DNA from 3 places in the Lysinibacillus sp. C5.1 genome. Region 3 is predicted to be linked to each of the others. Evidence: a T-box and tRNA genes for the amino acid it is inferred to sense, from the RefSeq annotation. Region 3 holds a T-box; the other regions hold tRNA genes.

Region 1 (4,292 bases), 1.5 Mb from region 3:
AAAATAATGTGTATATATGTCGTGTACGTGAAGGTGCACGGGAATTGCTCATTAATTTAGCTATTATTTCAGATGATTTTCAATTTAATCATACGATTTCTAAAGAGCTGATTAAAAAGAGTGGTCATAAAAGAGCCTACTTACGTGGAGCGTTTTTAGCAGGTGGCTCGGTAAATAATCCAGAAACGTCTGCCTATCATTTAGAAATTTATTCTTTGTATAAAGAGCATGGTGAGGCATTAATGGATTTAATGAACGAATTTGAATTGAATGCAAAAACCATTGAACGCAAGAAGGGCTTTGTGACATACTTAAAGGAAGCGGAAAAGATTTCCGACTTTTTAAATATTGTCGGAGCCCATCAAGCCATGATGAAATTTGAAGATGTTCGTATATTACGCGATATGCGCAATAGTGTGAATCGTATTGTGAACTGTGAGACAGCAAACTTGAATAAAACAATAGGTGCTGCACTGCGTCAGGTAGAAAATATTCGATTTATCGAAAATTCCATTGGCTTAGATCAGTTGCCTGAAAAACTGCGCGAAATTGCACGCCTACGTGTGGAATATCAAGATGTGACGTTAAAAGAACTTGGTGAAATGGTATCAAGTGGAACGGTTAGTAAATCAGGAGTCAATCATCGATTGCGTAAAATAGACGAAATAGCAGATGCATTAAGAAGAGGTGAAAAGATAGGCGGTTAAGTTTTCATGCGTATTCGATATGAAAGCAAGCACAATCGCTTATTGTTCTTCTGCTGTTAAGTGAGGTAATATAATACTAATAGATGAACGGTAGTGAAGGGGAGTATTGCGAATGACTGAAAAAACAGTCCAGGTAAAATTAAAATTAGGACTTCAAGCTAGACAAGCAGCGTTGTTTGTACAGGAAGCAAATCGTTTCAGCGCTGATATTTTTCTTGAGAAAGACGATAAAAAAGTAAATGCCAAATCCATTATGGGTGTAATGAGCTTAGCCATTGCAAAAGGCACGAAGGTTGTTTTAAGCAGTGAAGGTAGCGATGCAGAGCAAGCGGTTTCATCCTTAGCTGCGCTTATTGAAAAGGAAGACTAATCAAAAACCTCTAAGTCACAAGAGCTTAGAGGTTTTTGATATTGCCGTTGGGCGGACACATATGAAAGTTGCGACTCGCGCTAGTGAGCGGATGTTTTATGTCTTACGTGAGAGCCTAGCACCCATTAAAAAAACCGCTAAGCCATTTGAGCTTAGCGGTTTTTCTAATTAGCGTTCGTTACGTACAAAAATATGGTCGATTAAGCCGTATTCTTTCGCACGTTCAGCTGTCATGAAGTTATCACGGTCTGTATCTCTTGAGATGACTTCTAATGGCTGACCTGTACGTTCAGATAAAATACCATTTAATTTTTCACGAAGGAATAAAATGCGTTTTGCCGCAATTTCAATTTCAGTCGCTTGACCTTGTGCACCACCAAGTGGTTGGTGAATCATTACTTCTGCATTTGGTAATGCATAACGTTTACCAGGTTCACCAGCAGCAAGTAGGAAAGCACCCATAGATGCAGCCATACCAATACAAATTGTTTGTACTTTTGGCTTGATGAATTGCATTGTATCGTAGATGGCCATACCAGCTGTAATCGAACCACCTGGTGAGTTAATGTAAAGAGAAATATCTTTATCTGGATCTTCTGCTTCTAAGAATAGAAGCTGTGCAACGATTGAGTTTGCAACGTTGTCATCAATCGCACTACCTAATAGGATAATACGGTCTTTTAGTAGTCGTGAATAAATGTCATAAGCACGTTCACCACGACTTGTTTGTTCAATAACTGTAGGAATTAAATTCATGTTAAATCCTCCTTAAAAAACTAAATTCGAATACTTTTACTGAAATCATCCATTATATTTCAGTTGTAACCTTATCATACACATTATAGTCAGGGAAGGTCAAATATTAACGCTGATATTAAGAAATAAAATATATAACAAAAATAAAAATTTATAGTTGAAAAATGGGCAAGACGTTTGTATAATGGAAAGGTCGTAAGTTAAAGTACAGTACACTATTTTGCAGGTATGCTTCTGAAATGAGGATTATCTACATGATGCTTTACCGTAAAGCCTTAGAGTGAGTACTTTTTTTTTATGTTCAATTGCCCTCGTGGTGTAATGGATAACACGTAAGATTCCGGTTCTTGCACTGGGGGTTCGATTCCCTCCGAGGGCGCCATTTTACTGATTATTTGATATACTTTTATAGCTCGTTCTCCTATAAGTAGTTTAGCAGCCTGCTTAGGGGAGAAAGAGAGGAATAGGGGGAATATTGTCCCGTAGGCATTATTCCCAGATTTATTCCTTTCTAAACCTTCAAAAAGCAACAACTCCAAAAATTTTTTTAGTGAACATACCGAACGTGAGGCTAGCACGCTAGCCCAAAAGAAGAATCCTATCTGAGGGGATTCTTTTTTTGTGCTCAAAAATATCTAAAATCTGTATAAAAACGATCTTAAAATTGCATAAGTATACATTTTGTGACAAGTATCTTGTTTTTATTACATAATTTTTCTTCATTATGCTTAGTAAAATTCATTTTTATGAAAAAATAATCACTTTTATACGAAATCGTATTGTATATCAACTCTATTGACACTATAATTGACCTAATAGTCTAACATTTCCGAATTGAGAAAAATGAAGTGGTCGGAAAATGATTAAATGTTTAGGGGGAAAAACTATGAAAAAACGTTTTTGGACGTTATTGATGATCGTGGCGGCATTTACGCTTGTGCTAGCGGGCTGCGGTGCTAAAGAAGACACATCTACTGGTGATGCACCGGCTGATGGTGGCGCGAAGGACAAGGTGTATAAGGTAGGAACAGAGGCTACATTTGCACCGTTCGAGTCAATTGACGATAAAGGCAATATTGTAGGATTAGATGTCGATATTTTGCAAGCGATTGCTGATGAAATGGGCTTTAAAGTAGAATGGGAAAACATTGGCTGGGAGCCAGTATTCCAAACAATTAAAAATGGTGAAACACATATCGGTGCATCTGGTATTACGATCAATGAAGAACGTAAAGCATCATTTGATTTTACAGAACCATATTATGAATCTCAATTATTAATCGTTGTAAAAGAAGATTCTGATATTAAGTCATTAGCTGATTTAAAAGATAAAAAGATTTCAGTACAAATTAATGCAACGGGTCATATGGCAGCAAAAAAATTACAAGGCGATGCAAGTACAAACATCATGGCATTTGAAAACCAACCAGTTGCTATTCAAGAAATGTTAAACGGTAACGTAGATGCAACAATTGGCGACAATGCAGTTATTTACGAATATATCAAGGCAAATCCAAATGCAAAACTTAAAGTAATTGAAGATGATGCATTTGAAAAAGAATACTATGGCTTTATGGTGAAAAAAGGCAATACGGAGTTATTAAAACTATTAAATGAAGGTCTACAAAAAATTAAAGACAATGGTAAATTAGCAGAAATTACTGGTCAGGACTTTAAGTAATAAACGATGCCGTTAGCCGAATCATGCTAGCGGCTCATTTGATTTATTAGGGGATTTAATAGTAGAGAATTTGAATGGGAAAGTAGGGGTTCTGATGGACATCTTTGATTTACAATGGGACATAGTTTGGAACTACCGTGATATGTTTATACGTGGTATAGGTATAACAATCATTTTAACACTCAGCGGTTATTTTGGTGGTATTATTTTAGGCTTACTATTAGGTTTAGGAAAACTATCGCAAAATAAGTTAATTTACTGGCCATCTAAACTATATGTGGATTTATTCCGTGGAACACCAATGCTTGTGCAAATTTTACTAATTCATTTAGCGGTTATTCCAACAATTTTTGGTCATTCATTAGGTTATATGGTTTCTGGTATTACAGCACTTGTATTAAACTGTGCTGCTTATAATGCAGAAATTTTTCGTGCGGGTATTCAGAGCATTGATAAAGGGCAAATGGAAGCAGCACGTTCACTTGGCTTAACACACAATCAAGCGATGAAAAAAGTAATTTTACCACAAGCCTTTAGACGTATGATTCCACCACTTGGTAACGAATTTATTGCGTTACTAAAAGATTCTTCTCTAGTAACGGTTATTGCAGCACCAGATATTTTATATGCAAGTAAAGTAGTAGCGGGTGCGAGTTTCCGTTTCTGGGAACCGTATATTGTCGCTGCCCTACTATACTTGGTTTTAACATATGTTGTAACAAAGGTAGTCGCCTTTATAGAGAAGCGATTTAGCAATAGTTATGTCCCTCGTAAAGCA
Region 2 (4,292 bases), 980 kb from region 3:
GAGCTACAACAAACCGATACGGAGCAATCATAGCTTTTTTCTCCAAGACGAAAAACCAGATTGATGGACAAATGCTGATTGTCGATGAATCTGGTTTTTTATTTATTATGAATAAAAGCGGTAGCAAAACTGCATGACAATGGCATTTGCTATCATGTCTGACATGGCAAGTGCCTCTGCCTCTATATCATCAAACACTTGCACGTCTGATTGATAGTCTTTTTGAATCATCGTCACGGCTTCTTTTTTCGTTAAAGCTAAATGGCGATAAAACATTTGCTGCACAGCTTCTTTAGTTAAATATGGATTAATGGAACTTAAAAATATGGCAATGTCATCGGCATTACGATACCATTCTTGTTCTTTAGCCGCTGCTGTTGCCGCATCTCCTTTATTCGCCGCTGTAACAAGCTGCGCTGCAATAAGTAAATGCTCTTTTATTAGCTCTGCATAGCGATCTGCTATTTGATCGCCGTAAAAGGGGCGCAGACAATTACCTAAATCCGTCGCATTGCGTAAAAGACGTGCTTGCACAAATGGTAAATCCGGCAAATTAAAGACAATACTTATAATGGTCATCCTCGTCCAATTAACATGCTCCATCCACAACAGTCGATTCATCGCCATAAAATCAGCCTCTGCTTTACTAATGCATCTGCGATGATCCTGTTGCGGCTGTAAAAAGTGCCGAATAGGCGCTGTATACTGGTTGGATGGAGCCGTATAGATGACGCTTAAAGAATTCCCGGAATAGCTGTTTGAATATGGAAACAATGCACACCACTCCCTTAAAAAATTCATTCTAGTGTAGAATACTCTACACGATCCTTGAATGTGCAAGAATCCAGATGCGTCCATTATTCCTCATAGATCATTTTCTTTGTCATGCCTCCATCGACCGTAATATTAATCCCTGTGACAAATCGATTCGCAGGATTTGTTAAGTACAGACAAGCTTGTGCAATATCTTCCGGCACACCAACACGCCCTACTAGATGTTGTTCATGATCGATAGCACGTAGCTGTTCATAATCACCGGTTTCAATCCAGCCAGGTGATATACAATTGACCGTAATGTTATCTGGACCGAAAGAGCGGGCTAATGCATGCGTTAACGCTACAATACCGCCCTTGGAAGCGGCATACGCTTCACTATAAGGCTCAGACATAAAAGCCCGTGTAGAGGCTAAAGAAACAATCGAACCTCCAAGCTCATTTGTTCGCATGATTTTAGCCGCTTCTCTAGAACAGAATAAAACACTCGTTAAATTCGTTTGTAAAAGATTATGCCACTGCGCAACCGTAATATCATAAGGTGACACATGCTCAAACTTACCCGCATTATTAATTAAAATCGTAATCGTCCCAAAATGTTGGACCGTTTGCTGCATTAACGCAACAATATCTTGTTCCTTAGACACATCCGCCTCCACAAACAATGCCGAATACCCTTGCTCATTGCAGTCTTGCGCTAATTGATGCCCCAGCTCTACATTCACATCTGCAATTACAACCTTGGCACCACGCTGTGCATATGCACGCACAATCCCTTCTCCAATTCCTTGCGCACCACCAGTCACCACAACCACCGACTTTTCAAACATACACATACCTCCATTTTTGCTTATTATTTTAACAAAAAATAAGACAATGTAATGCAGTGAAATAACATAAAGAAAGCTATAGCATCATACAATAAATAGGTATATAATATTTTCAAGGCAAACCTTGCCTCCATAGTAAAATTCATGTTGACATTATGTAATAAAGGACATATAATAAATATTGTCTTTCCTAAGAGGTTTTTAGGAACACACACACCATGTCTCAGTAGCTCAGCAGGATAGAGCAACGGCCTTCTAAGCCGTCGGTCGGGGGTTCGAATCCCTCCTGGGACGCTAACGTAAGCCTTACAGCCACAACGGTTGTAAGGCTTTTTATTGTGTTTTTTTGAAAACCCCTTGCTATGCGAGGGGTTCTAAAGAGCTTCTAGCTATGGACAAGAAAAAATCCCCAGCCGTACGATAAATTCAGGTCTGGTCAACCGACTTCGTACAAAAGGGGATCCAAATGGATAATAAAAGTTTAGCACACACAACATGGAATTGTAAGTATCACATCGTCTTTGCGCCAAAATATAGAAGGCAGATTATTTATGGACAAATTAAAGTAGATGTAGGTAGAATTCTTCGCCAGTTATGTGAAAGAAAAGGAGTAGAAATAATTGAAGCAACAGCTTGCCCTGATCCTATTCACATGTTGGGTAGCTAATTGTTTCATTTCAGGGCAAAAGGGTTGCGCATTCATTTGAAAATAATATGGTTATTCTATTCGTTTATCGGCATCATCTTCGAACTGACTATTTTTGATGTTCTTAGATAGAATGGTTACTACTTTTTTCGTTTACACTATTTCACTCTGACTAACACTAATTATTGCAGTTAATCAATCGTAATTTAACGTACTTCACAATAATTACTCCCTTCAGTGAGTCTATAACCATCAAAATAATGATTATTAAGATAGTGATATAATCTTTTCTTCGCAAAATCGTATTCTACATGAAAGAACGCTTGAATTGTAATAATTGCTTTTTCCTCATTTGAAGGTAGTTTTAGCTTATTAAGCATAAAAGTGGGTACACAGGCTTGGAGAGCAAAACTATTTGCTTTCCATTCTTGATATTCTCTAAAAAGCTGAATTGATTTAGCTTGATTACCAGAGTGTACCGTCGCATGACATAACTCATGCCCGAAATCCTGCCACTGCCTTTCTTCAGACAATCTAGAATCAATAAAAATTACATTTCCTGTATTGGTAGAATCGTAAGGTAAAAAGTATAGTGTAAAACCAAGGCGTGAGGCGATTAATCCTGGATTAAGATGTTTAGGTGTTGTCACATCAATACTTGTATATAATTCACGAATATAATCTTCTAGATGAGTATAAATAAAATTCATAATATCCCCCTTTTATCAAACATATGTTCTGTTTATGGTAACAAAAAAATTCACCAAAGAAAAGGCGAATTTTAAAATGATTGGAAACGTTGCAAATTATTGTGATTTTATTTTTTGTTTTCTTGTTGCCGTTTCAATACTTCATAGAAAACTTCAAATTGTTCTAACGCATCCAGTAAATTTTCTGGCTGGTTTTTAAAAAATAAATCTTCTCTAGTTAAAAAGAAATCAATTACCTCTTTTTGATATGCACTTAGATTGTTGTATTCATTATCAGAGATGCCAGCTTGGGTATGTAAAGCTCCTTTATTATCTGTTCTCCCTAAAAGATAATCTATAGACACATTATAGTAGTCCGCAATTTTTTCTAAAATTTCATAATCAGGATTTCTTTTACCTTGTTCATAAGCAGTATAAGCTGGTCTAGTAATGCCTAGAATGTCTGCTATATCTTGTTGCGTTTTGTTATTTGATTTTCGTAGATATTTCAAGCGTCCACCTAGCATAATTTCACCTCGCGTTTCTAAATATCATTATATGTAACAAATTGTTACTAATCCAATAAAAAATAAAAATGTAACGAAACGATACAAATATGATTGACTAAGTAACGAATTGATACTATATTATAAATAAGCTATATGAAAGTTGGTGAATAATTGGAAAATCGAACTTGGTTAAAGACAAAACGTTTAGCAAATAATCTGACTCATGATGATGTCGCTAAAGCATCTGGAATTAAACGAGCATATTATACCATGATTGAACAAGATAAACGCAGGCCTTCTGTACATGTTGCTAAATCTATTGCGGTAGTACTAGATTTTGATTGGGTTCTTTTTTTTGATGATAAAAGTAACGATTCGTTACAAAATGGCTGTGTAAATGTGTTTGTGTAGCGATATGATACAAAGTTTATTAATAAAGGAGGATATATTGACATGAAATTATTACAAATTATCTTATATGAAAATTGTAGAATCCTTACGACAGCACAAATTGCTGAAAGTTATGGAACAATTAGTGACCATATTTATAAAAACTTTTCAGAAAATAAAGATCGATATAAAGAATATAAGCACTTTATCAAATTAGAAGGTAAGGAATTATTGAATTTTCGAGAAACGCAACAACACTTACAAATTTCCAATCAGGGTAGAGCGTTATATCTTTGGACTGAAAAGGGAGCTTGGCTACATGCTAAATTTCTAAATACAGATGAAGCTTGGGACGCGTATGAAAATTTAGTAGACGAATACTACACGGTGAAAGAAAATGTAATTCCTTTATTTAAAAATCAAACACATGTGACCGATCTTCGTACAACTGCTG
Region 3 (4,292 bases):
TGCAAAAAGCCCCATACAAAAGACAGGAATGGATGTTAATAAACTCATTTGCGTATTGGATACTTGAAGAGACTCCATTAACACATTAAATAGTGGCCCTATGCTAGTTACAGCTGGGCGCATATTGAGGGCGACGAAAAAAATACTGACAACAACGACGATTGTCGAAGCTGTCCATTGTTTATTATTCATAACGTTGAATACCTTTCTAATGCCAAGTTCACTACTATGTCATTGTCCTTGATAAATAGTGTTATCAGACATCCGATTTCTTCTAGTCTTCTTTTAGCATTTTCTCTGCTTACCGTCAATATTTCATTATTTTTATATGCATCCTGCTTTATTTGTGCTTTTGGCACAATAAACTTAGAGAAGTGTCACATATTTTTCGGTGCTTCGATTCCTAATAAAGCTAATGCTTCGTTTAGAATCATAGCTACACAATGACATAATGTTAAACGGCAACCTTGTAAGCGATCTTTTGCTAGAATTTTATTCGTTGCATAGTATTTATTAAACGCACGAGCTAATTGTAAAGCATATTTAGCTATGATGGAAGGATCAACTTGCTCATACGCGTTCGCAATTACGCGAGGAAATTGTTCAAGTAACAACAAGACCTGCCATGCTTGTTGTCCTAACGGTTGGAAAGACACTTCCTCAAGTGGACCATCTGCTTTGTCCAAAATGGAGTGAATGCGTGCATGCGTATATTGGATATATGGGCCCGTTTCCCCTTCAAACTGCATCATGTCGTTTATAGAAAATTCAATATCATGGATGCGATTATTTTTTAAGTCATTGAAAATAACGGCACCTACACCAACCTGCCTCGCCACTTCTTCTTTATTTTGTAAATGTGGATTTTTCAGTTGAATACTTTGTTTTGCAGTCTCAATCGCTTCTGTCAATACATCATGAAGAAGAACCATTTTCCCTTTTCGCGTTGACATCTTTTTTCCCTCTTGAAGCATCATTCCAAAAGCCACATGACATAAATCTTGTGCCCAAGCATACCCCATTTTTTCAATAACGTGAAATAACTGTTGGAAATGTAATGTTTGTTCATTGCCCACGACATAATAAATTTTTTCAGGATTATACTGTTGCTGTCGATAAAAGGCGGCTGCTAAATCACGCGTAGCATACAGTGTAGCTCCGTCTGTTTTCTTGATGATACAAGGAGGCATATCCTCAAGTTCAACCACATATGCACCTTCTGATAGTGTTAGTAGTTCTTTTGCTTGTAATTCTCTTACAACCGTTGCCATTTTATCATTATAGAACGCTTCTCCTTCGTAACGATCAAATTGAATACCTAACAGCTGATATAGTCCCTTGAATTCTTCTAATGATACCTCTCTAAACCATTGCCAGAGAGCAAGCGCCTCTTCATCTTGATCTTCTAACGCTTTAAATGCCGCTCTCGCTTGTACAATTAACGTTGCATCTTGTTGTGCTTCTTCATGAAATTTTACATAAATTTTCAATAATTCTTTAATTGGTGCTGCTTCAATTGCTTGTTGGTTTCCCCATAGATGATAAGCGACAATTAACTTTCCAAACTGAGTACCCCAATCGCCTAAATGATTGATACGAATAGCCTTATAACCATTTTTCTCTGCTAAATTGGCAAGCGCATTCCCTATAACAGTTGAACGTAAATGGCCCATTGAGAAAGGCTTGGCGATATTAGGGGAAGAAAAGTCGAATACAACATTGCCTTTACTTATCGGACTTGTTCCATATAATTTTTGCTCTATCATCATTTTACTTAATACTTGTTGCGTGATGTGGTGTTGATTTAAAAATAAATTTACATATCCGCCAACTAGCTCGACGGATTGAATTAACTCACACGTTACATTTTTTTGAATTTCAACTGCAATGGTTTGTGGAGATTTACTTAGCTGTTTAGACAGTTTAAAACATGGCAAGGCAAAATCACCCATTGCTCTATTTTTAGGTTTTTCAAGTAATGTTTTAATGTCCTCTACTGTTACTTGCTGATGTAATGCGATCGCTAAACTTTTCGCAATTTCTGTTATCATATCCATTCCCTCCTCTACAAATAAAAAAGCCCCCGTCTCAAATAAGAGACGAGAGCATTGCATTCCCGTGGTACCACTCTAGTTGCCATTATTATGACCACTTTCAATTGATAACGGGGTGACGCCCCGGTATTCCCTACTAGTATTTCGGGAAACTTCTCTAAAGTGCGTTTCATTCAAACGATCTGCATTAGGCTCACACCATCCCTAACTCGCTTAGCAGCTCAAAATGAATTACTATCTTTTTCACAGAATGTATAATTATTAATTAATTTTGGAATATTTTACATGATTATATCCTTCAAGTCAACGTTGAGTTGGTTTAAGTAGAAAACGATGGACAATGTCAAACTGTTTCTAGTAAAGACAGAAAGCATTTTTCCTTCTGACATTAAGCTCACTCTTTCATTAAAAAATTATCCATTAGCGTAATTCAATTAAATTAGGTAGCTTTTCCAATACTTCTCTAAACTCTAGTAAGTCTTTAAAAATATATTGTTTATCAATTCCATTAAAGAAAGTATATTGCGCACGTTCGAGATTATCCGTAATTTCAAGGGAAATCGACACATGCGTTAAATCACAGTCAGGCAAATGACAGTGTTCTTCAGCAAACCATTTAACAAATACAGGTTCCGTAATCTCTTTTGTATAGAAAAGTAAATTTTGATCTTCATAAAATCTAAACTTAAAGCCCTTTTGCAATAACAAGTGTAATATTTGTTCTTTTGTCTCCATTGTTCATCCTCCTATAATGAAAGAATTCTTTCGCTTGTAACCGTTTTACACCTAGATTATACCAAAGTAAATATTACCAATTATATACATCTTTCTATGTTAACATTATTTGTTTGATTATTAAAATAATACACCTACTTTTACAAGTATAATACCTACAGCTAATAAGGTGTTTATATGCGTTTGGCCATAAGAAAAGAACATATTTTGATTTTCAAAACATGTTCTTTTTATATTAAATAAATACCTTTCATCTAAATGATGCGAAAACAAATAGACAGCATCTTCAATTTTTGACAGTCTGTAGCTCCTTGCTTTTATTGACATCGGAAAGCATTTTGACAGAAATGGCTCTTGCGTATTTATCCAAAAGTGCAATCGTCTTCTTTATTTCCATATCGGTTGTTTCAGGATTAATCGTACAAATTCTTAAAACTACTTGGCCGTTTAAAATTGTCGTAAAGACACCGGCATAAGCACTACTAACCATTTTTCTCGAAATTTCTGTATTCACTTTATTTATGATTTCATCGTCAAAATGCGGTGGTGAAAATCGAAAATTGACGATTGCCAAGTTCGCTTTCGTTATAATGTTCCAATCCTTGTACTTTAATACTTCACATTCTGCATATTCTGCTAGACGTATACCATGATTAATAAATTCCTCCATCTTATCCGACCCCAGAACTTGCAACGTGAACCACAGCTTTAGCGCTCTAGCTGGGCGTGTCAGTTCCATACCAAAGTCCCAAAAATTGATTTCTTCATTATTTATTTGTGCATCTCTTAAATATTCAGGGTTAGTATGAAAACTATGAAATAATAAGTTTTTATTTTTAACCAAAATCATACCACAACCATACGTCTGAAATAACCATTTATGGGCATCCCAACTGACGCTATCAGCTTTTTCAATCCCTTTTAATTTACTTTTATGCTTTTTTGACAAAAGGACAGTCGCACCATAAGCCCCATCAACATGCATCCAAAGATTAAACTTTTGGCAAATGCGATGAATATCTTCCATCTGATCAATACTTCCTGTATTAGTGGAACCAGCACTCGCAATTACTATAAATGGCTTTAAGCCTAATGATAAGTCTGCTTTTATTTGTTCATTCAACATCATTGTATTTAATTTAAAATTATCCGTTTGAATAATTCGAATATTACGATCGCTTACACCAATTATTTTAAGACCTTTCTTTACAGATGAGTGTGTTTGATCGGAAATATAGGCTATTCCTTTGGCAAGGTCGCCATTTAATTTGTTATCGCGCGCTACTGTTAACGCAGTAATATTTGCAATCGAACCACCTGATACAAAAATTCCTCCAGATTGTTCGGTGTAACCAATTTTATTATTTAACCAAGCGATCAGTTCCTTTTCAATATAACTAGCCGTAGGTGTTGACATCCAACTTCCTGCATGCATATTGTAAGCATTGGTTACAACATCAGCTACCCAAGAGATAAGTGATGCAGGACCTGGTACAAAACCAA

The links. A T-box is a leader RNA that pairs with one kind of tRNA and senses whether it is charged. The one in region 3 lies ahead of argS (arginine--tRNA ligase), so its partner is inferred to be a tRNA-Arg.
Region 1: it encodes a tRNA-Arg, which carries the amino acid that the T-box ahead of argS (arginine--tRNA ligase) is inferred to sense. The anticodon was not compared.
Region 2: it encodes a tRNA-Arg, which carries the amino acid that the T-box ahead of argS (arginine--tRNA ligase) is inferred to sense. The anticodon was not compared.

What each region holds. Positions count from the first base shown of each region.
Region 1 covers NZ_CP066226.1:3,821,404-3,825,695, reverse strand. The annotation lists gene whiA (DNA-binding protein WhiA) at 1-707, shown strand, start outside; gene I5435_RS18695 (HPr family phosphocarrier protein) at 820-1,077, shown strand; gene clpP (ATP-dependent Clp endopeptidase proteolytic subunit ClpP) at 1,246-1,833, opposite strand; tRNA gene I5435_RS18685 (tRNA-Arg) at 2,141-2,215, shown strand; gene I5435_RS18680 (basic amino acid ABC transporter substrate-binding protein) at 2,720-3,514, shown strand; gene I5435_RS18675 (amino acid ABC transporter permease) at 3,609-4,292, shown strand, end outside.
Region 2 covers NZ_CP066226.1:3,344,600-3,348,891, reverse strand. The annotation lists gene I5435_RS16380 (DUF2639 domain-containing protein) at 1-33, shown strand, start outside; gene I5435_RS16375 (hypothetical protein) at 106-774, opposite strand; gene I5435_RS16370 (SDR family NAD(P)-dependent oxidoreductase) at 858-1,604, opposite strand; tRNA gene I5435_RS16365 (tRNA-Arg) at 1,825-1,898, shown strand; partial or broken gene tnpA (IS200/IS605 family transposase) at 2,071-2,262, shown strand; gene I5435_RS16355 (ImmA/IrrE family metallo-endopeptidase) at 2,457-2,960, opposite strand; gene I5435_RS16350 (helix-turn-helix domain-containing protein) at 3,068-3,466, opposite strand; gene I5435_RS16345 (helix-turn-helix transcriptional regulator) at 3,620-3,859, shown strand; gene I5435_RS16340 (ORF6N domain-containing protein) at 3,902-4,292, shown strand, end outside.
Region 3 covers NZ_CP066226.1:2,366,309-2,370,600, reverse strand. The annotation lists gene I5435_RS11470 (MFS transporter) at 1-192, opposite strand, end outside; gene argS (arginine--tRNA ligase) at 378-2,051, opposite strand; T-box leader at 2,093-2,310, opposite strand; gene I5435_RS11460 (hypothetical protein) at 2,475-2,789, opposite strand; gene I5435_RS11455 (pyridoxal phosphate-dependent decarboxylase family protein) at 3,076-4,292, opposite strand, start outside.